DNA from 4 places in the Paenibacillus sp. J22R160 genome. Region 2 is predicted to be linked to each of the others. Evidence: riboswitches for the same ligand, from Rfam matches in the RefSeq annotation. Region 2 holds a riboswitch; each other region holds the start of a gene.
The links. Region 2 has a riboswitch for cyclic di-AMP ahead of AC58UW_RS10435 (stalk domain-containing protein). Riboswitches for the same ligand answer to the same signal wherever they lie in the genome.
Positions count from the first base shown of each region.

Region 1: linked by a shared signal. The riboswitch ahead of AC58UW_RS30710 (resuscitation-promoting factor) and the one ahead of AC58UW_RS10435 (stalk domain-containing protein) in region 2 are both predicted to bind cyclic di-AMP.
Region 3: linked by a shared signal. The riboswitch ahead of AC58UW_RS24230 (hypothetical protein) and the one ahead of AC58UW_RS10435 (stalk domain-containing protein) in region 2 are both predicted to bind cyclic di-AMP.
Region 4: linked by a shared signal. The riboswitch ahead of AC58UW_RS16540 (APC family permease) and the one ahead of AC58UW_RS10435 (stalk domain-containing protein) in region 2 are both predicted to bind cyclic di-AMP.

Region 1 covers NZ_JCAUAU010000028.1:50,527-56,018, reverse strand. Annotated here, with positions in the region: gene AC58UW_RS30720 (ABC transporter permease) at 1-748, opposite strand, end outside; gene AC58UW_RS30715 (ABC transporter ATP-binding protein) at 745-1,488, opposite strand; cyclic di-AMP (ydaO/yuaA leader) riboswitch at 1,771-1,963, shown strand; gene AC58UW_RS30710 (resuscitation-promoting factor) at 2,253-3,392, shown strand; gene rnmV (ribonuclease M5) at 3,509-4,054, shown strand; gene rsmA (16S rRNA (adenine(1518)-N(6)/adenine(1519)-N(6))-dimethyltransferase RsmA) at 4,099-5,007, shown strand; gene yabG (sporulation peptidase YabG) at 5,063-5,492, shown strand, end outside.
Region 2 covers NZ_JCAUAU010000003.1:731,103-736,594, reverse strand. Annotated here, with positions in the region: gene AC58UW_RS10450 (molybdopterin molybdotransferase MoeA) at 1-140, shown strand, start outside; gene AC58UW_RS10445 (sporulation protein YjcZ) at 234-335, opposite strand; gene AC58UW_RS10440 (GNAT family N-acetyltransferase) at 514-1,704, shown strand; gene AC58UW_RS10435 (stalk domain-containing protein) at 2,030-2,830, opposite strand; cyclic di-AMP (ydaO/yuaA leader) riboswitch at 2,837-2,989, opposite strand; gene AC58UW_RS10430 (LiaF transmembrane domain-containing protein) at 3,159-3,458, shown strand; gene AC58UW_RS10425 (PspA/IM30 family protein) at 3,487-4,098, shown strand; gene liaF (cell wall-active antibiotics response protein LiaF) at 4,275-4,937, shown strand; gene AC58UW_RS10415 (sensor histidine kinase) at 4,963-5,492, shown strand, end outside.
Region 3 covers NZ_JCAUAU010000015.1:106,684-112,175, forward strand. Annotated here, with positions in the region: gene kdpB (potassium-transporting ATPase subunit KdpB) at 1-331, opposite strand, end outside; gene kdpA (potassium-transporting ATPase subunit KdpA) at 362-2,032, opposite strand; gene AC58UW_RS24220 (potassium-transporting ATPase subunit F) at 2,080-2,157, opposite strand; gene AC58UW_RS24225 (hypothetical protein) at 2,303-2,761, opposite strand; gene AC58UW_RS24230 (hypothetical protein) at 2,837-3,253, opposite strand; cyclic di-AMP (ydaO/yuaA leader) riboswitch at 3,373-3,543, opposite strand; gene AC58UW_RS24235 (hypothetical protein) at 3,828-4,349, shown strand; gene AC58UW_RS24240 (APC family permease) at 4,427-5,492, opposite strand, start outside.
Region 4 covers NZ_JCAUAU010000006.1:274,713-280,204, forward strand. Annotated here, with positions in the region: gene AC58UW_RS16525 (hypothetical protein) at 1-6, shown strand, start outside; gene AC58UW_RS16530 (polysaccharide deacetylase family protein) at 310-1,269, opposite strand; gene AC58UW_RS16535 (YqkE family protein) at 1,266-1,526, opposite strand; gene AC58UW_RS16540 (APC family permease) at 1,582-3,417, opposite strand; cyclic di-AMP (ydaO/yuaA leader) riboswitch at 3,515-3,675, opposite strand; gene AC58UW_RS16545 (NAD(P)/FAD-dependent oxidoreductase) at 3,861-5,090, opposite strand.

The DNA of each region.
Region 1 (5,492 bases), on a different contig from region 2:
TTCCCAACTGCGGTACATCCACGAACCAGTTGAAAAAGGCATAAAGCCGTGCCTGCTGCTGCCTTTCCTTCGCTATGAGATAGTCCCACCCGATATAGTATTTGGATATGTAATGCGCAGCTGTTAACCAAGCCAATGTAAGTACAAGAGCAGCACCGCTGGCCCAGAGAACGCTTGTAAGAAATTGCAGAGAAATCAGAGCGGCTGTTGCTATCCAGCGGAAGGTGATGGAAGCCCTTCTCGCACGCTCATGGGTGAATCGGCTTTCTTGCCAACTAGCCAATAAGTTGGCTACCTTCATTAATAGAAGCGAAGCAAGCATCCATAAGAAATGCTGTTCGGCATGACCGAGGCAGTGATGATACAAGGGCCATAGTACAACCAACGCCAGAAATGTCCAAAATGCTTGCAGCACTAAGCTGTACATGAATCCGCCACGGAAGTAAGGACCCATCTGGTGTTCAATCCTCATTAGGAACATACGGTCTGCACTTCTTACTAGTGTGCGAATCGGGCTTGAGGATAACAAAGGTACAAGCAGTAATAGGACGATCCACAGATAAGGATAATCTGTCGGAAGGCGCTGTAGTATTTTTGCATAATAATAGGAAGAAAGGATGACAAGAAATAACAGGAAGCCAAAAAAGTTGCTGCGCGCTGCATACTGCAGGTAGCCCATGGATTCCTTCATATAATGTTCAAATCTCTTCTGCCATAGGGCACGGGTGTCCATGTCCATCGCCTTCATACCAGTTCTCCTTTTACAAGCTTATAAAAGATGTCGTCCAGTGACGCTTGCTGGAGCCCAGTTTGCTGACGTAATTCGACTAAATCACCTTGAGCGACCATATGTCCTTTGTGAAGGACGACATAGTTATCGCAATATTTTTCAATCGTAGACAAAATATGCGAGGATATGAGGAATGACGCGCCATGTCGCTTCATTTTGACCATTAACTCCAGTAATGAACGGATTGCTAACGGATCGAGCCCGAGAAAAGGTTCATCAATGATGTAGAGAGAAGGTTCGATCAAGAACGCATTCATGATCATGACCTTTTGCTTCATTCCTTTGGATAGATGGCTTGCGAAGGAGTTGAGCTTGTCCTGCATGTGAAACTGCTCCAGAAGCGCTTGTGAACGGGAGAGATAGTCTTCTCTCGATAAGCCGTATGCCATGGCGGTTAACTCCAGGTGTTCCCGAATTGTAAGCTCTTCATATAGCTCTGGACTTTCGGGTACATAAGCATAAGTGGCACGGTAAGGCAGCGGATCTTCGGCTAGCGTCAAGCCGTTAATTCGGATTGAACCCCTTTGCGGTTGAAGCAGACCAAGAATGTTCTTGATGGTTGTACTTTTTCCTGCGCCATTCAGTCCGATCAACCCCATCATTTCACCCTGACGGATCGAAAATGTGAGGTCATGAAGAACAGGTTTATTTGGTAAATATCCCCCGAATAAAGAGTCGACTTGTAATATGGGCCCCATCTCAGTGCCTCCCTAAATATCTAATTATTGGAATTTAAACATAGGTTTCATACCTGATAATTATAAACAAATTTAGTTTGGAAGCCTAGTTTAAGAGTGAAAACGCGAAGAAACTTAGTAATCGTACGTTATAGTGAGATAAATGTAGATAAAAAGTGCTTTTATTTCGAAAATAAGCTATTTTTAATTGATTTAGCCCTTTTTAGTAGGTGTTAATCCCTTTACAGGCAGAGATTAACAGCGTAATATACTTTTCATAATAACTTAATAACCAATTTGCCATTTTTCCATTCGCTGAGTTCCAATTATGGGAACGGGGGAACCACTGTAAGCTTATAAAGCGGTATCGCTGACGAAGTGAACAGAGTGAGTAACAGGGGTGAATCTTGGACGTTAACGGAAGTTTACGTCTGAGTAGGGCGACTCTCACGTCCGAATCCGTCAGCTAACCTCGTAAGCGTAAGAGAGGTAACGATTGTCGTGCGTGCTATTTGTGTATTTTACTATGCAAACTAAGCCAGCGAGAAGAGTCCTCTTCTTGCTGGCTTTTTGTCCCCATAAGGACTTATAACTACTTCGGACGACTAATCGTAGCCCGGAACTCAAAGGATGATGAATAGCAAAGCGGGGCGGGACGACCAGAATGCAGCCGTTTCTAAGCAGCTGCCGATGGACGACACGTTAAGTTAAATTAAAAACCTTAGTCGCGTCAAATTTAATCATGCTGTAACCTGGCGGCGAGGCTTTGAAGGAGGACCGAAGAAGTGGGCAGTATCTCTTTTAGCGAGACCCATGTAAAACGATCATCCAGCATGTCCTTCGCATTGCGATGGAAGCATGAAAACTTGCGTTTGATTTTAAGCCTGGCTATAATCTCAATCGCAATGACTTTCATGTTTTTGGTGTTGTTGTACGGTACGGCTACCAAGAGCGTATCCGTGGTTGTGAATGGACAAGAAACCGTTGTGCATACGAAGCAATGGGTCCTGCAACGCCTACTGGATGAACAAGCCATAACGATTGGTGAACACGATGAAATATCTGCAGACCCTACAGCTACAATCAAGGGTGGGGACAAATTCGTCATCGAGCACGCTTCTCCAATTCAATTGACTGCTGATGGAAAGACCACCACTGTTTACACAACTGCAAGAACGGTTGAAAGTGCATTGCAACGTTTACATATTGCACTTGGGGAGCACGATAAGCTGACTCCCGAACCGACATCCTCTTTAAGCACAGGCGATGAGATCAAAATCGTCCGTGTGAAAAAAGAGACGGAAGAAGTAACAGAGCCGATCGCATTCGACACGGAGAAGAAAAGTGATGCATCGCTGCTTAAGGGTAAAGAGCAGGTCGTTCAAGAAGGTAAAGAGGGCGTACTTCTGAAAAAGAAAGAAAAGACTTACGAAGATGGCATGTTAATTGCTGAAGCTGTTGTAGGTCAAGAAGTACAGGAACAAAGCATTAAGAAAGTCGTGTCGGTTGGCACGAAGAATCCCGTTGTTGTTCTATCGGCATCATCCCCTAGTGTGGATGAGGTTTCTAAGAATGGTGTAACATTCGGGTATAAACAAATCTTGAAGAATGTGAAGCTCACGGCTTATTCAGCGGGAGCCGATTCAACAGGGAAATCCGAAGGTTCTCCTGGGTACGGTAAGACGTATACAGGAACTACGGTTACTGAGGGCAGAACGATTGCGGTCGATCCGAAAGTTATCCCACTGGGATGGTGGGTTTACATTGAGGGTGTTGGCTTCCGTCGTGCTGAAGATATCGGTAGCGGTGTGAAAGGCCAAATGATCGATGTCTACTTTGAAGATCATGGTTACGCCAATAAATTCGGAACGAAGCAAGGGTACACGGTCTATGTTGTAGGACCGAAAAAGCCGTCTGAAAATTAACGTGTAAACGTCTATTTCAGCGGGAACAATGTCAATATACGTTGCCAGGCAAGCAGCCTGGGCGAAAGAAGAGGGAACCCCTCTTCTTTTTCTGCGTACTGGGAAGGGAACCGATTATGATTAAAGAAGTCATTGTCGTCGAAGGCAAGGACGACACGGCAGCTATTCGCCGAGCTGTCGAGGCGGATACGATAGAGACAGGCGGCTCCGCCATCGGGCAAGCCGTATTGAAGCGAATAGCCCTCGCGCAGCAGCGCAGAGGCGTCATTATTTTTACGGATCCGGATCACGCAGGTGAACGGATTCGGAAGATTGTGGCGGCCAAGGTGCCAGGCTGCAAGCATGCTTTTATCACGCAGCAGCAGGCTGAGTATAAAGGCGACATTGGCGTGGAGAACGCAGCGCCGGAGATTGTCCGGGAAGCGCTCCAGAACCTGCGGACAGAGTACGACGGGGCTGTGTCACAGCTTACCATGGAGGATCTCATAGCCGCCGGTCTGATCGTTCATCCGGAGGCAGCCTCCCGCCGACTTGTCGTTGGCAACGCGCTTGGCATCGGTTACTGCAATGGCAAACAATTTTATAAGCGATGTGCGATGTTCCAGATCTCGCGTGAGGAATTTGAAGCTGCCTTGGAGCAGCTGGAACCGCAGTTATCGTGAAATATAGTGGAATTCAGAACCTATAGATAAAAGAGGGCTACAAAATGACTATACCCGGCAACGAAGTGATTGTAACAGCAGAAGATGTCGCAACACCTAGTAAGACGAAACAAATGATTAAAAAGCACAATCTTGTGCTCAAAAAGAGTTTGGGTCAGAACTTCTTGATTGACCAGAACATCCTGAGCAAGATCGTTTCGGCTGCTGAGCTTGGGCCTAACAAAGGCGCGCTGGAAGTCGGCCCTGGCATCGGGGCGCTCACCCAGCAGCTGGCCAAGCTCGCAGGGCGCGTCTTGGCCGTGGAGATCGATCAGCGTCTCCTGCCTATCCTAGAAGAGACGCTAGAGCCTTATCCCCATGCGAGTGTCGTGCATGGCGATATTTTGAAGACCGACCTGCCGGCATTGTTCCGGCAGCATTTTGACGGGCTTGATGGCGTCAGTGTCGTCGCCAATCTGCCGTACTACATCACGACGCCGATTATTATGAAGCTTCTCGAAGAGAAGCTTCCCCTGGAGAACATCGTCGTGATGATTCAAAAAGAGGTTGCCGACCGCATGGCGGCCCGCCCGGGCACCAAAGATTACGGCAGCCTCAGCATTGCCGTGCAGTTCCACTGCGAGCCGGAGCTTGTCACGATCGTGCCGCGCACCGTCTTTGTGCCGCAGCCGAACGTTGACTCTGCCGTCATCCGGCTGCGTGTGCGCAAAACCCCGCCGGTCGAAGTGGCGGACGTGGACTTCTTCTTCACCGTCGTCCAGGCTTCTTTCGTCCAACGTCGCAAAACCTTATACAACAACCTGGCTGCGCGGTTCTTTACCAAAGAAAACAAACCGGAGCTGGAAGCTCTGCTCCAGACTATCAACATCGAGCCTTCGCGCCGCGGCGAGACGCTCAGCATGGAAGAATTCGCGCGCTTGTCGACTGCGCTTCGCGCGCACGGATGCAAATAACCCGCACCAAATGCCCAGCCCTGCCATAGGATAACCCATGGAGGGGATTTGTGCGATGAGGCAAGGTGATTTTGTAACCCGTAAATCCTATGGCGGCGACGTCATGTTTAAGATTGAACGTATCGATCAATTGAAGGCTGTCCTGCGCGGCGTCGATTACCGGCTGCTTGCAGATGCGCCTTTAGTAGACTTAACACTGACGAACCCGACAGAGACGATGGACCACCCTAGGTCGAGTTCGCCGGAATTTCGCGAGTCACTGCGGAGGCTGGCGGTTGCCCAAGTGCAGCTCCAGGAGAAAAATCAACTCTCGGTTGCCCATAATCAGAAAGTGAACGCGGGATATTTCGAAGTCCCGGGTAAAGTGCTGCACTTGGACGGGGATCCGACCTATCTACGTAAGAGCATGCTGCTCTATGGAGAACTTCGCGTGCCCGCTGAGGGTTTCTATATTCCTGAGGCCCAGATGGCCGAAGCTCTCCACC
Region 2 (5,492 bases):
GTTTGCGAGTTAAGCCTTCTGGCATCGATAAATCCAGCATCATGGTTTCCATTAAAGATGCGGATTGTTTGATTCAACTGTCTGCTGGAGGCTCGGGTTTTGCGAGGGACGAACGTGTTCTTATCTATCCAATCAAATAGAAAAAGGGCCTGCTTGCACTTAGCTTCTGTAAAAGAAGTTGGTGCAGGCAGGCCTTTTTTACAAGGAATAATCAGGTTGGATTAAAGGCGAGATTAGATTGCGAAAGTAGCTAAGATGATAACAAGCAGAACATAAAGGACAAGAACAACACCTACGGATCCGTATCCAGTTCCACAACCAGCTGCATATGACATAGTATCCCCTCCGGTTCTTAAGTATTTAAGTGGGTTGAATCACTATACATCAACATCATATGACGTAGAGACATTCGTTGATTGGACGTATGCCCTGATTTCGCAATGGAAAGCGCCTAATTAGGCGTAGGTATTGTTAATGATTTTCCAGTATACTTAAGCTTGAGGTGATACATAAATGAATGAAATTCGAGCATTAGAACAACAGGAAGTGCCGGAGAGTCTTGCTTTATCCCAGTTTGCTTTTCAATATGAGCTGAGCGCAGAGGAGCAGGAAGAGCGGGGTAATTGGACAGATCCAAAGCAAATTTGGGGCTATTTTGTTCAGGGTAAGCTAGCAGCGAAGCTTCAAATTAATCCATTTCATACGTGGCTCAATGGCGAGCGTTTTGCCATGGGCGGAATTGCGGGAGTAGCGACGTGGCCGGAGTACAGGCGTAATGGGATGGTCGCGAAGCTGATCCTTCAAGCACTCAAGGTCATGAAGGAGCAAGGGCAGACGCTTTCCTTTCTATCCCCATTTAAGTTTGAATTTTATCGGAAATATGGCTGGGAGACGTATATTGATTACCTGAAATATGAAATTCCTGGGGATAAGCTTCCTAAATTTCATGCCTCGGAAGGCAGTTCTATCGTTCGTGTGACGAAGGAATGGGAGTTATTGAATCCTATTTATGAGCAATATGCCCAGCAATTCAATGGCATGTTGAAGCGGGACGCTAATTGGTGGAACAACAAATATTTTAGAAACAAAAAAGGTATGGTAGCCCTCTATGAAAATGCGCAGGGCGAACGGACGGGGTATGTTTTTTATCAAGTGAAAGAGTTTACGGCAATCATTCATGAGATGGTGTTTTTAGATGAAGAAACAAGACGTGGGTTATGGAAGTTCATAGCGGATCATGATTCAATGATCTCCAAGGTGGAGGTTAAAGCGCCAATCGATGATCAACTGACTTTCTTAGTTCATGACCCTAAGTTTAAGCAAGAGAAAATAACATACTTTTCAGCGCGTATTGTAGATGTTGAAGCTTTCCTTAAGCAATATAGGTTTGAACTGCGCAAGGAAGTTGAACCGATCTATTTGAGGATTTCTGACCCGCATGCTGATTGGAACGACGGCATTTTCAAATTACAATTTACAGACAACGGGGAAAAAGCGCAGGTAACCAAGTTAGCTGAGGGTGAGCAACTAGCTGATGACCAGCTACTGACCTGTAGTATACAAACGCTGACAGCCTTATTTATGAGTTATCAAAAAGCGGGCTTTATGGCTAGAATTGAGCGGCTTCAAGGCTCGAAGGAGCTAGTTACGAGGTTGGAAGCAGCTATTCCGCAGCGGACGACGTATTTGGCGGATTTCTTTTAGATGAATCAGTCCCGGTGTTCCGGGGCTGATTTTTTATTTGGAGGGAACTACAGTCCGCTATCTCTCGGAAAAGGATGGTTTTGACATGTAAGGGAAACTACAGTTCGCTATTTTGCCGATTTCACCTGAAAATTACATCATTGATGGCAAATAAGAGCCGGTAGCTCCGTTCCGAAAGAGAAATGCTCAATTTTCCTCCAATAGCGGACTCCAGTTCCTTTGAGGCGATTCGATCAAGTAGATTTGGAGAGCCCGGAGTTGCAGGGCAGTTTATGTGAGGCTCTCAGTAGCCGTATGTTCGCCAAAATTAAAAAACCCGTGATCATCACGGGTTTAGTTTGTACACCTTAACAGTTTGGAAGCCGAATTTGCGTAAAGATTGCTTGGAGCCTGGAACAAAAATATCAACGCGTTTACCTTTGATTGATCCGCCAGTATCCGTTGCATAAGCATACATGCCGCCTTTCGGCAGGCCGTTGAAATCATAACCTTCTATATAGAGCTTAGATCCAAGTGGAATAACAGATGGATCTACAGCAACGGTTCCGATTCCTAATGGATTACCCATATAATCCAAAGCACCAAATCCGCCATTTTCAGATGGATCTGCCGAGTAGGCTGTTGACTCAAATAATTCATAATCAGGTGCGTGTTGATGGCCATCTTTACTTAGAATCGCTAGTTTGCTGCTTGCGTCCCATTGAACGGGGATGTCGGAAGCATTGCTTAGAAAGCGAAGTGGCACGTATACACGCCCGTTTTGGAACTCGGCATGTGTGTCCATCTCGACACGCGTGCTATCGATTTCGGCCTCTTTTTGACCTGACACTAAGGAAATAGAATGCTTGTCGTTGTTAAGGGTGACTTTGATTTCGTCGCCTTCCTTTTGCCATTGTACGTCATAACCCAGCTTCTCTGTTACGAAACGGATCGGTACTTGTGTTGCATGGTTGTCATCCAAATAAGGTTGTGCATCCGGAAATTGAACCAGGTCATCATTGACTTGAACTTTCACGTCCATACTCGCGGCTGCGTAAGCATGTCCCGAAAATAGGGAAAAAAAGCCCCCTGCCAAAACTGTGGCGGACACAGCAAGGCATGTTAACCCTTTTGTAAACAAATTCAATTGGAAATCCTCCTTCAAATGAGCCTCCGAGGTTAGTTGACGGGTTCGGGAAGAAGGTTCTCCCTAGTCTGCTCTGCGTACAGAGCAAATATTCACCCCATGTAAATCGTCCCCCGTACCGGCACTTTGTCTGTGCACCGGACTCGGCTTTAAATATTTTATCATTGATAGAATAAGAGAAACAACACCCAAAATATGGTTACAGGTCTTAGTGCGTACTGGACTTAGGTCTAGGTACAAAAACAGTCGGGAGTCCGTTTTGACATGTTTGCATTTCGGCTACGATAGTAGCATGAAGATTACGCGAAGGGCGGTTGCAATTATGAGTATGAATCGATCGAAAAGCTGGGCATTCATTCTAATAGCAGTAGGCTTCCTCATTTGTATGCATCAAGTTGGTATGCATTTTCATGTAATGGGATTGTTGATTCCTGTGGTGATGGTGGGGCTTGGTTATGTCGGGATTACTAATGGAAAGAAGATTGGATGGGTTATTTTTGGAGTTGGCGCTTTGATTTTAATTACAAAATTATCTGGATTCCTCGCGATTGTGTTTGCTGTGTGGTTAATCTATTACGGCTATCGCATGCTGAAGAAGCAAAACGATTCGGCGGAGTTCAAACTTTAATCAATAGGAACTTAGGGGGTGTGGGATAATGAGCGTATTTCATCGTATTGGTAAAATGGCGGATATGGCCTGGCAGGAAGCAGCAAGCAAGCTGGACCTGCATGAACGGGGAGGTTGCCACTCCGACTCCGGACGCTCCGGAGGATCGCCGGGCATCGCCGAGCTGGAGGAGCGCTACGAGGAGGCGCTGCAGCGAACGATAGAGCTGCGCAAGCTAAGCGTCGACGCGGAGGAGATGGCACAGCTGCGTGCCGAGCAGGCCGAGCTGGCCATGCGCGCTGGCGACGAAGAGCTGGCGCGTCTAGCGCTGCAAGAGAAGCTGCGCTTGGAAGCTGCCTGCGAGCAGTACCGCGCGCAGTACGCGAGCAGCCAGGACGTCTGCCTGGCGCTCGCAGATGAGCTGGCGGCGCAGCGTGCCGGCCGCGCAGCAGGCGCTGGACAGCCGCGCAGCGGGCTGTCCAAGGAAGAAGCTCGCGAGGCATTGCGCGAGCTGGAAGCGACCGGCCGCGAGCTCGGCCGGGAAGCGCTGCAGGGCCTGCGCGTGGCGGGGCGCGTGTCGCGAGAGACGCTGAAGGAGGCTGGCAGCAACCTCCAGCAGGAGCTGCGCAAGCTTCAGCAGGATTGGCGCGACAAGAAATAAGCCTCGCGTGATTGTACTGCGCCGCGCAAAGCATGCGGCGCAGCCGAGTTCCGGCCTCCATTCCTCTTATCAGATCCTTGCTGGGCAAGGATTTGCATCTTGGAGGCTGTCCATTCTTATGGTATGCTAGGAATCTATAATGAACGAATTAATCGGCAGCCAGAGGAGGTGCAGAGATGGGCGAAGAAACCAAAAACAACCGCAACCGGAATACAGCCCTAGTGCTGATTGGCGCCGGTCTTTTTTTGCTTCTGGATCATACGATAGGCTTTTTCCCCATTCTTGCGATTATCCTCGTCTTGCTGGGCATTCATCGAGTCCGTTCCCGCAAAGACCGCAAAGGTTTTGTGCTCATCGGAGTGGGAGCAGTCATTCTGTTTGGCGATCATGTTACGATTGTTTTCGCTATTGTTTTGATTTCACTAGGGTTCTTTTTCATCCGTTCTAAGCAGGTGCATAAAGATGACACCTATATTCAGAAGCAGAAGCTGATGGATAGCGTCCGTCTGGGACGTGAGCCTTGGATCATGCGCAATAGTTCAACGTGGTATATTATTGGCGAGACCTATATCGATCTCTCGCTGGCCATTTTGGAGCAAAAGGAAACGACGCTTATCCTGCAAGGTGTGATAGGCGATGTTGATATAAAGGTACCAGATGATATTGGCGTTTCAGTAGGAGCTTCTGTCACCTTTGGTCAAATCCAAGTCGGCAGTGAGCGCGAGTCTGGCGTAATGAACAAATTGCATTGGCAATCGTCCAATTATGAGAGCTGCGACCACCGTGTGAAACTTGTGCTTTCTTATATCGTAGGAGATATTAAAATCAAAGTGATGTAACAATCTAGAGGAGGTTCAGCGCATATTGGACGGCTATAAACGAAGATTGACGAATATGATATGGCGCAGTATGGCTGAATCGATTATTTTTAGTTTCTTTGTATTTGGCGCTATCATTTATTTTATGAACTCACGTAATTTAATCACGCCATTTACGAGCTGGCAGGAAGGCGTGCAATTCGTTTTCATGGCCATCATTATTATCGGCGGCATTGGGGCTGGGTACGGTTATTGGAACAGCTCACGAATTACACGCCGGCTTGAGCCGCTTATGGAAACGATGATTTTGCTTGAAAAAGGGACTTTCACCCGCGAAGGCTTTCAGAACGGCGAAGACGAGATTGGACGCCTTGGCGAGCAGCTGGGTCGGATTATGAAGCGTTGGGAAGAGCAGGTTACATCGCTGCAGCGTTTATCTAACAATAATGCCGAGCTTGCGGAGAAAGCGAAACTGTCGGCTGTTATTGAAGAACGGCAGCGACTGGCGCGGGAGCTGCACGATGCGGTAAGCCAGCAATTGTTCGCGATCTCCATGACCGCAACAGCTGTTGGCCG
Region 3 (5,492 bases), on a different contig from region 2:
GAACCAGACGAGCCTTCGTATCGGACTTCGTTTTCCGCAGAGAATCGGCCTGCGCCTTACCTCTCCCTTCCGCCAGTGCTTCCGCAAAGTTAGCGAAAAGCAGCGTAAAGAGCAGAATCAGAAAGACCGCAATATTATAACCCCTGCCTACTTCTGTTGAGCCAAATAGATCAGGTGCAAAGGATAGCAGCAAGGTAATGACGGTTCCTACTTCAACCACGAACATAACCGGATTTTTAATCATTACCGCGGGATTCAGTTTCTTAAATGAATCCACGATAGCTTGATTGACAATTTCTTTTGATAATGTTTTTTTACGTTCCACAGCCATGTAAATCCTCCCTCTCTATTACGTCTATCCTTAACGCGCTGCCAAGTGTTCAGCAATCGGCCCCAATGCCAGCGCCGGGAAGAACGTTAGAGCACCGATAACTAAAATGATCATGATCAAAATCCCCATAAATAAAGGTGTGTTCGTCCGAAGTGTACCTGTTGTAACCGGCACTACACGTTTAGTAGCAAGCGAGCCTGCTATCGCGAGCATGGCGATAATGGAAATATATCGTCCAACCAACATGACAAGACCAATGCTCATCGCATAGAAGTTCGTACCCGCGCTCAAACCACCAAAGGCAGATCCGTTATTGGCTGCACCTGAGGTGAAAGCGTACAGGACTTCCGAAAGGCCGTGCATGCCTTGATTCGCTATGGAAGTGACCGATTCAGGGCGAATAAGCGCCCAAGCTGTTGGTGCCAAAATAATGAGCGGGTGCGTCAGAATCGCGATCGCAGCCAGCTTCACTTCTTTACCTTCAATTTTTTTGCCCATAAATTCAGGCGTACGTCCAACCATCAGTCCACAAATGAACACGGACAAGATGAGATAAAGCAATCCGTTTAATAAGCCGACCCCTTTACCTCCGAAAACGTTATTTAACATCATTTCCGCAAATGGAACAATGCTTCCTAGAGGTGTAAGCGATTCATGCATCGTATTCACACTACCTGTTGTAGCTGCTGTCGTAACGGTTGTGAACAGGGCCGTTTCGGATAATCCGAATCGAACTTCCTTACCTTCCATATTGCCATGGACGCCCAGCGCATCTACAGCAGTTATGCCTTTATACTCCGCATAGAATATCGTCGCAAGCATAACCAGGAAGATAATTCCCATGGCAGCAAAGACGGTCCAACCTTGCTTCTTGTTCTTAATCATTAATCCGAATGCATACACGAGTGCTGTAGGTAACAGCATCATACAAATGATATGGATGAAGTTGGTGAAAGGTGTTGGATTCTCAAACGGATGCGCAGCATTCGTCCCGAACCATCCGCCACCGTTGGTGCCAAGATGCTTAATTGATTCCAAAGAAGCAACTAGACCACGAGTAATCGTTTGTTCAGCCCCTTCAACCGTTGTCGCTTGCGCAGCACCCAGCAAGGTTTGCGGCACGCCTTGAAAAACTAAGATTAAAGCGACAATGAAGCTAAGCGGCAAAAAGATACGAGTAATCGATCTCGTCATATCTACGTAAAAGTTACCGAGATTATCTTGACGGCCAACTAATCCACGGATAAAAGCTACAGCTACTGCGAATCCAGTTGCCGCCGATGTAAACATCGGGAAGGTAATGGCTACCATTTGAGAGAAATAGGACAGTGTATTTTCACCACTGTACGCTTGCCAGTTCGTATTTGTAATAAAGGAAATCGCTGTATTGAAAGCAATCGTTGGCGATACATTACCGATCCCATCGGGATTCAGCGGTAGATAACTCTGAAGCCGGAATATGGCGTACATCAGGATCATCATGACGAAATTGACGATTAATACGGCTCCTAAGTACTTTTTCCATCCCATCGCTTCTTCTTCTTTAACACCCATCAGGCGATAGGACATACGCTCAAAGGGACCGAACACGCGATCCAGGCCACTCTTTTCATAACCAAATACTTTCACCAAGTAAATGCCCACCGGCTTCACCAGAAGCATGATAATCACCAGTGTGACAATTACTTGTAACAATCCCATACCCATAGTAGGTTCTCCCCCTGCTTACTTAAGCTCTAATTTATCCATTAAAATTTCTCCGGCTTCACTAGTACAAAGCCAAGATACACCATCATAGCTAGCGCAATTATTCCAATCACAATCATTTGGTTGCCTCCTATTCAAAAGCTTGCATCGAAAGCATAAGCTTACGCTTTTTCACAAAATTTCATAAATCCCCAGAATCCAAGAAAGGTTAATGCCATTAATATAATCATTGTTACATCGTTGTACATAACGCACCTCCTCCAATCAGACAGTACCTAATTTATTTGTTTGTAATAAAGAGGATAGAAGGAACTTCACATCACCGTTTTTCGAATAAATAACGTAGTCAGCGCCTAACCCTTTGTAAATTAATCTGGGATTTATACTTTGGGTAACCACATACATTGGCCCTGAAGTCCAACTGCGGCATATTTGAATGTAGCGGCAGCATAACGTCAAACTCTCCTCGAACAAAATGATGCTTCCGATCGGATAATCGGGAATGATGGATTCAGCCTTTATCGACGTATCCACCTGCATGATTTTTTTTACTCCCTGCCCTTCTAACTTGAGTTTTTCCAACTTATTGTTTGTTAATGCAACAAAAGGAAAACCACTCAATTTTATTTGTTTCATGAAGTCTTCGCCTGCCTTAGTAGGCGCAGCTATGAGCAGCAAATCGCTTTGCATGACTTTCATCGCTTCCTTTCTTACCTGACTCATTGTAACGCTGAACGGTATAAAAATGAGGTAAAGAATCTATAGCTCGCATATAAAAAAAGCATAAAAATGCGATGCTTAGAAAGAGACATAAGCCTCTGAATGGTCAAAAATATAAGTGCGATCTGATAATACATCCAGCTCTTTTTTACCTATAGATCTATGTTGAAGCTTGTCAGCTAAATCCGTTAATGCCGATTCCATAACATGCGTCCTTACTTCTCCCCATGCCTCTTTTTTCTGATGGACATACTGCAAACCATCCTCAAGTGAAAGCCCTTTGAGCTTCTGAAAGACCACAGCCCATTGAACGAAATCCCCCTTCAGGTTACCGCAAGGAATTTCATAATCACCTAAACCGCTCGTTCCCAGACTTGTTGAGATTGAAAGCATTCCGCAATGGCAGTCGCGGCCATGCCCAGGCAGCAGTTTGTCAGATAACTCATCATCAAAGCGATAGCATTCAATTCGGGTAATTTTGCATTCGGGAACCATTCGTAGATTCACTCTCCTCAATTTTTGAACAACAAAAAGAAGCCTGCGAGCAGAGAATCTCTGCTCTCGGGCTTCTTGGCAGCTTGTATACACAAGCTGTAATTAGCACAATAGAACGTTGGCTCTCTCCCAATACGCTTACGAGGTTAGCTGTCGGATTCGGGCTTGGAAGCGCCCTACCTTGGCAAGCTGGAGCTTGCTTTTGGATTCACCCCGCGAAGACGTTGATGCTACAATCGTCCTCTATTGGTTCCCCCGTTCCCCTTGCGGGGACTCAGCGTTTTCAACTTGATGTGAAGTTGATGCTCTGAATCTTACGCCTTGACCTCCGTCTTGTAAAACGAACCGCGATCTCTTATTTGCCATAATGACTTATGGATGCGCTTGCAATTAAAGAAAGCATTCATTTTCGATATTCATGCTTCGATTTTCTTCCGTTTTCGGCATTTTTATCTTTTTTTTATGTGTTTCCCCCCTTTTCTTTACCCCATTTTTACTACTCTCAGCCTTACAATTGAGGAGCAGAACACACACATTATTTCTGTCAGGTCTTACGTGTAAAGGAGAAATTACGATGGCTTCCACTCCCCGTTATTATTTAGGGATAGTCCCACAAGCGTTAAATCCGGTTTCATTAACTTACGAGTGGTTCGGCGTCTTATGGCTAGAAGAAGATAACCGTTTCCCTGTCATTGTCGGTTACTGGTTTTGTAAGGAGAAGCCTGAGATTGTTCAAAAAGCGCAGCAAGCTGGATACTACAAATGGGCCGAGATCTCCGAGCACTACGTAATCATGAACATGTACAGGTCCATACGAAATAAACAAAAAGAGCAGGACTGGGAGAAGCGATCAAGGCTATCGATCCGTATGAATTTCACATCGCCGTGGAAGAACGTTCCAGCCGGATTGTATGTCATCAAATCAAGAGAAACCTTTCCGCTGCATGCTTCTGCCATCTGTAAAAAGAGGTTTTTCCTTTGGTTGGAACATGCCGCTGTATGTGAAACCGAGCAAGAACTTCAAGCCTTCATCCGACGGGTGCAAAGAGAGCACCACATGGAGAAAACAATAAAAACAGGGAGCCCTACGATGTAGGGAAGCCTAACACGTAAAAAAAGTACAGAAACGGCGAATTATCGCCGAATCCTGTACTTTTTATTGATTTATCCTATCTACTTTTTCAAATGATACGGTACCGTCGTCACGATGAGATCCCGTCTGTACAGCAGAAACGCGCGGATCAGCAAGCTGGACTGATTATGGAGAATGTGCTGCCAGTTTCGTTTGGGAATAAACTGTGGAATTAAGACGGTTACCCGGAAATTCGACTCATTCGCCTTATGTTCCACGGTATCGATGAACTTCGTCAACGGTTGAATGATGCTTCGGTAGTGAGAATGCAGCGTGACTAATCGTACATCCGGCTGCCAACACGCCCATTTCTCTTGAAACTGCTTCTCGGCCTCTCGATCAAAGGCCACATACACAGCGATAATCTGGTCCGGCGCCAGCGATTTGGCGTAATTCATGGAATTTTCCACGACATGTGTAATGCCCGCGACAGGCACGATCATCACATTGCCTTTGATCGGAATAGAAGGCTCACACGTCGTGATTCGGAGCTGCTCACCCACGGCCTCGTAATGCTTTTTGATTTTATGGAACGTATAAACAATCAAGGGGAGGAATATAAACACAGGCCATACCTGCTCCAGCTTTGTGATAAAAAAGATCAGCATCACGGTAAAGCTAATCAAAGCGCCAATCAAATTGATCGTTAGCTTGACGATCCAGCCTTTGGGCTTCTTGCGTACCCACTTCACCAGCATCCCTGTTTGTGCCAGCGTAAAGGGAATAAACACGCCAACGGCATACAGCGGAATAAGATGTTCTGTCCTGCCTTTAAACACGATAATCAGAATGATCGACATAATCGCCAGGAAAATAATCCCGTTCGAATACCCCAGTCGATCTCCTCTGATCGTAAACATTCTAGCGATATATTTGTCCCTGGCCAAATTAACAGCGAGTAACGGAAATGCCGAATACCCCGTATTGGCGGCAAGCACAAGGATCATCGCGGTGGTGCCTTGGATGAAGTAGTACATATAATTCCTCCCAAATGTTTGGGAGGCAATTTGTGAGACTACGGTTTCCTCAGCTTTGGGTACGATGCCGTAGGCAAAAGCCAAATACACAATGCCCGAGAACAATATGGCAAGCAGCAAGCCCATAGCC
Region 4 (5,492 bases), on a different contig from region 2:
AGGTGATATGCACTAGAATCGTCTTCGGGAGCTCCCTGAGGGCGATTTGTGCATGTATCAGGCATGGCTGTCTCCAGCTTTTACAGTTGTGAGCTCTTAATGGGTCGTACCGGTGGAACAACACCGCCGATTTCTCCTGTTATTTCTCACATTTGTACCTCTTTTAGGCAGATAACTGGATTTTCTACCGCTAATTTCGGCAATTCTAGCCAATTTCGTCGAGCTACCGTCGAATTAGCTGGAGCTTCTACCACTATTTCATTTCCTACCCCTGAGCAGCGCAGATTAACGGGAGGAATTCCATCTATTTCACTCTACGGGATATGCCGACAGCAGAACGAATCGAAAGCCCGCCTTCTGCATAACGGGTATGGCCTTCATGACGCCTTCAGCCGTGTCTTTCTCTGGATGGTTCATATGCGCCAAAACGATGGAACCGCTCCGAGCCTTTGTAAGTGCATTGTACACCTGCTCCGTGTTAAATGTAGCTCCAGCGTCGCCAAGCACGTTATAACCCGCCAGCTGGAAACCCAAGTCGTGGGCAATGTCGACAGCGATATCGTCGTAGAAGGCCGTGCCTGAGCGGAAAAATAAAGGCCGCTTTCCCGTCCGCTTCTCGATCTCATCCGCGTTCTCCGTTACTTCGCGAATCGCATCGCTCACATCTTTGGTTCCCGCGATGCCATAGGCGGCTTTGCCGTTCACGGAGAGCGGCCTATGTTCGTTCCCGTGGTTTTCGATCTCAAACAGCGGATCCCCCGCCAGCTTGGCAAATATATCCGGATTGGCACTAAGCCATCTCGCATTGACAAATAAGGTGGCTGGTATCTGCTCCTTGATCAAGTAATCGATCAGCTTCTCATCGTATCCGCTGCCTTCTGTGCCGCCGCAAGCGTCAAAGGTAAGGGCGATCACCTTATCCTGCGTTACAAGATGCGTCCGTACGCCGGGGATGTTCTCGCCCCATTTGTGAGGGGTGGCTATTTTGTACCTTTCTGCTAATGAAAGGGATCGTGTGGATCGTGTTGAAGATGCGAGCGCTGGCACAACTGCGGACGAGTCTGTTGTTGTATCCGATGGTGTCTCACCTGCTCTCTCTGGTGATGTCGCTGTCGGTTTCTCTGGTGCCACTTTGGGAACAGACGACGGTGAAAGCACCGGGCTGACGGTTGCCTCTACAACCGGCGTCGCAACTCCCTCTACCCCGCAACCTGAAAGCGCTATCACTACGCTTAAAAGAAAAAGGAAGCACACCAAGCGCTTCCTCATTTGTGTTTTCTCCAATCGAGCTTGCTCTTCTCCAGCAAGTGGCCAAAATCATTCTCCAGCCGTTTCTCCTCCGCCTTGCGCGCAGCCTCCGCTTCAGCCCTGGCAGCATCCTTACGAGCCTGTTCCTCTGCTTTCATCGCATCAGCTTGAGCTTTCAGGCCCGCTACGATATCAGGACGCAGCAAATCTTTGAGTGTCGCAGGTTTATCTTGCGCGCTAGGTTCAGCGATTGTGGTTGACGATTTCTTTTTTGCCATAAAGGGTCACCTCTGTTCCATTTCAACATCCGTTTTACCCTTTTATTGTACACCTCTACTCATGCAAATGATAGGGCACCGTCGCAACGACGATATCTTTATCGGCTTGCAGCTTCGAGCGTATACGTGCGGCAGACTGGTTGTGGAGCAGGCGGTGCCACCATTTTTTGGGCATGAACTGGGGCAGGATCACCATGATCGATTGCTTTTCCGATACATGCGTATCGACTCTTTCAATAAACTCTGCCAGTGGCTTCAAAATGGTGCGGTAACGGGATTTGAATACAACAAGCCGAACACCCGGGTCCCACTTATCCCATTTCTCCTGCATCGCTTCTTCATCCTCATCCGAAAATGATACGTAGAAAGCAATGACATTTGGAGATAAAGATTTCGCATAATTCAATGACTGCGCCACCACTCGGTGAATGCCTGCTACAGGCACTATGATCACAGGCTCTTTGGTGCATACGCGTTCTTGCGTGATATCAATGCGCAGCTGTTTGGCCACATCATCGTAGTGATTGCTAATTTTGGTTATTCCCCAAAGTAAAATCGGCGTCACAATAATAACAATCCAAGCACCTTCACTAAATTTGGTGATACAGAAAATAATCAGAACGGCAAGGGAAACGATTCCCCCTAAACCATTAATAACGAACTTGCCGATCCAGCCGGCCGGACGTTCTCTGAACCATTTGCGAACCAAACCGCTTTGGGCAAGAGTAAAAGATAAAAAGACGCCAATCGCATAAAGTGGAATGAGTGCATCGGTTTTTCCTTTGAAAATGACGAGCAAAATACTTGCCAAAACACCTAACGTTACAATCCCGTAGTGGAACGACAACCGATCTCCCCGGTACGAGAACATGCGCGGGAAGTTTTTATCCTGAGCCATAATGCTTGCCAAGATCGGAAATCCGTTGAAGCTCGTATTCGCAGCCAATACCAGGATCAGCATGGTGCCAATCTGTGTTGCATAATACATGGTTCCACGCCCGAATGCTTGCTCCGTAACCATCGACAAGACCGAGGTATGCCCGTGCGGATCAGGTGCAATCCCATAACCCAAGCTCAGCAAGGTGACGCCGCCAAAGACAATCGCCAGCAGAGTTCCGAGGGAAGCCAGGGTTCTCTTGGCATTTTTGACAGATGGCGTACGGAAATGCGGTACCGCATCGGAAATCGCCTCAATGCCTGTCACGGCCGAGCAGCCGGATGAAAAGGCTTTAAGGATGACAAACAATGTCAATGAGCTCGTCATGGAGCTGGGAACAACCTGGAATTCATGCGTGTTCATGGAACCTGTCAGCATATCGAAGATCCCTTTACCAATCAGGAGCAGTATGCACAGGATAAAAAAGTACGTTGGAATCGCAAACACGGTTCCGGACTCAGAAGTACCCCGCAAATTCAGCCACACCATCACCCAGACAAGCACTAAGGCTATGGGGACAATATAAGGCACTGTAACTGGGAAAGCGGACGTTATCGCCTGCACACCTGCCGAAATCGAAACCGCAACGGTTAACGTGTAATCAATCAGCAGTGAAACCCCAGTCAGTCTTCCCGACATCATGCCCAAATTTTCCTTGGCCACCATGTAGGCTCCGCCGCCCATCGGATAGGCCTCAATCACTTGGCGATAGCTTAAAACAAGAAGCATGATTAAAGCAATAATCGAGATTGCAATCGGCAATGAGAAAGCAAAAGCAGCAATTCCAACAGTCGCAAGCTCTAGCAAAATCTGCTCCGTGCCATAGGCCACTGAAGACAGGGCATCCGAAGATAGGATGGGCAGAGCCTTCCATACCTGCATTTTCTCAGATTCCAGCTCCGCCGATTTCAGCGGTTTACCGAATACAATCTTTTTCAATGAGTCACTTGTCATGCTGTGAAATTCCTCCAAATAACCTAGTTTTCAGCTTGATTTCCCATTTTTGAGCGCAAAAAAACACAAGGATAGACCTTGTGCTTAGCCACATGTTCTCCTTTCTCACGACCGCTTACGAGGTTAGCTGACGGGTTCGGGCTGCGAGAAATCTGCCCTAAAGGTAGCTGCCGCATGCGACAAGACGCACCTTACTCACCCCGTTGAAACCTATGGTTCCCCCGCTTTTCTGAATAGAAAATTAAGCGAAATATTCAACTGTTAACGTACGAGTTGATACTACTCTCTTATTGGCTCATAGTAAAGGAGAGAAAAATCTTAAAAAAGATTATTCCCTCCCCGCATTCTTTCGATAATCCGCTTACAATGGCATAATACTTTCGGTATCTCCCTTTTACTAGCTTATTGTCTGATTAAGTGGATTTTAGGGTATTTTGGCAAAATTAATTTCTCACATGACGCTTTCTTGTGGCTTGTTTTTGCTTAAAAATCATCTTTTTGCAGATGAGAGGGATGCCGCCGATGAGAAATAAATAGCGGGCATCGATCATTTTTTTGAGGAATGCGGCCAGCTTGCCTTTCACTTTTTTGACCCTCAGGATGCCAATAGCTTCTCCGCGACCAAGCGAGGCAACCGTCCCTTTGTAATCATAGGCAAAAGGTCGCAAGGGTTTCCCCCTCAGGGTATAGAGCAAGTTTGTTGCCGTATTATAGCCCTGCTGGACCGCGATTTGGGCATTGGCGGGGTATGGCGTGCCGTCTGGGCTCATGACAATCGAGCAATCTCCCGTAATAAAAACATCAGGGTGCTGCAAGGAACGCAAGTAGTCATCCACTTTGACCCTCCCGCGTTGGACGTGGAAGCCCGCATCCTGCAGCAAGGAATTCCCCCGAACACCGCCCGACCAAATGACAGTGCCGGCAGGAATGAATTGGCCATCCCCCAGGAGGACGCCTCCGGGCTCGCATGCCTTAATTGCGGTAGATAATTTATATTGAACCCCTTTGCGGCGCATCACTTCCATGCCGTATTCCACGAGGTCATTCGGCAGTCCTGGCGGCAAAGCGGTAGGCGACGCTTCGATATTAATGATCTGAACAAGTGAAGGATCGACGTCAAACATCTGGCAAAGATCAGGAATCCGATCCGCTAATTCTCCTACAAACTCCGTACCTGTGAAACCGGCGCCTCCAACGACAATGGTCAAGTACTCTGCATGCTTGGAATCCAATTTATATTTAGCGAACATGTACTGCGTATGCTGACGTATGAAACGAACACTGTTAATGCTATTAATCGTCATGGCGTGTTCACGCAGTCCCGGAATGCCAAAGGTCTCTGTCTCACTTCCAAGCCCCACAACCAGATAATCGTAAGCGAGGACTTCATCCGCCAGAACAACCTTCTTTTCCTCAGGCAAAATCTGCTGAACCGTCGCTTTGATGAAATGAATTTTCCGCTCATCGATCAGTTCCTTAATGGCAACACGCGCATTTTCATGATGATCAGTACCAGCTGCCGGCATATGCAAATGCGTCGTCATGTAGTGATAGTCGTGCTTATTCACCAGTGTGACAGCTATTTCATCTGCTTTGATCAGCTTCTGCAGCCTTATTGCGGTTACAAGCCCACCATAGCCAGCGCCTAGAATAACCACCTTCGGTTTACTCATTCGAATCCTCTCCTCCGATGAAATCATCTTTTTTCTATATGAAAAAGATCGACCAAACCATTCAAGGTTGTCATGTGAAAAAAATCACATAGTTATTCAGGGAATGCACATGGTTTGCTCATTTTTAGTATATGTGCCTCCTTGCGGAAAATCACTGGAATATTGCCCAGCTTGGTCAAAAAAGGCTGCGATGCTTGGTGGCTTTGTATGTGGCAGGCGGATTGAGTAGCAATTCGATGGTGTAAACGAACGATTGGAAAATAGCACTAGCGCGGCTCAGGTGAAGGAGCAGCGATTCAGCTGAGCGCGCACAAGGCCGTCTCACTGGGTGGAACGTAGCCGGGTGGGGTCGAGACGGCCTACTAGGCTGTCTCAGGCGAAGACAGTGCCCGTGCGGCAGCA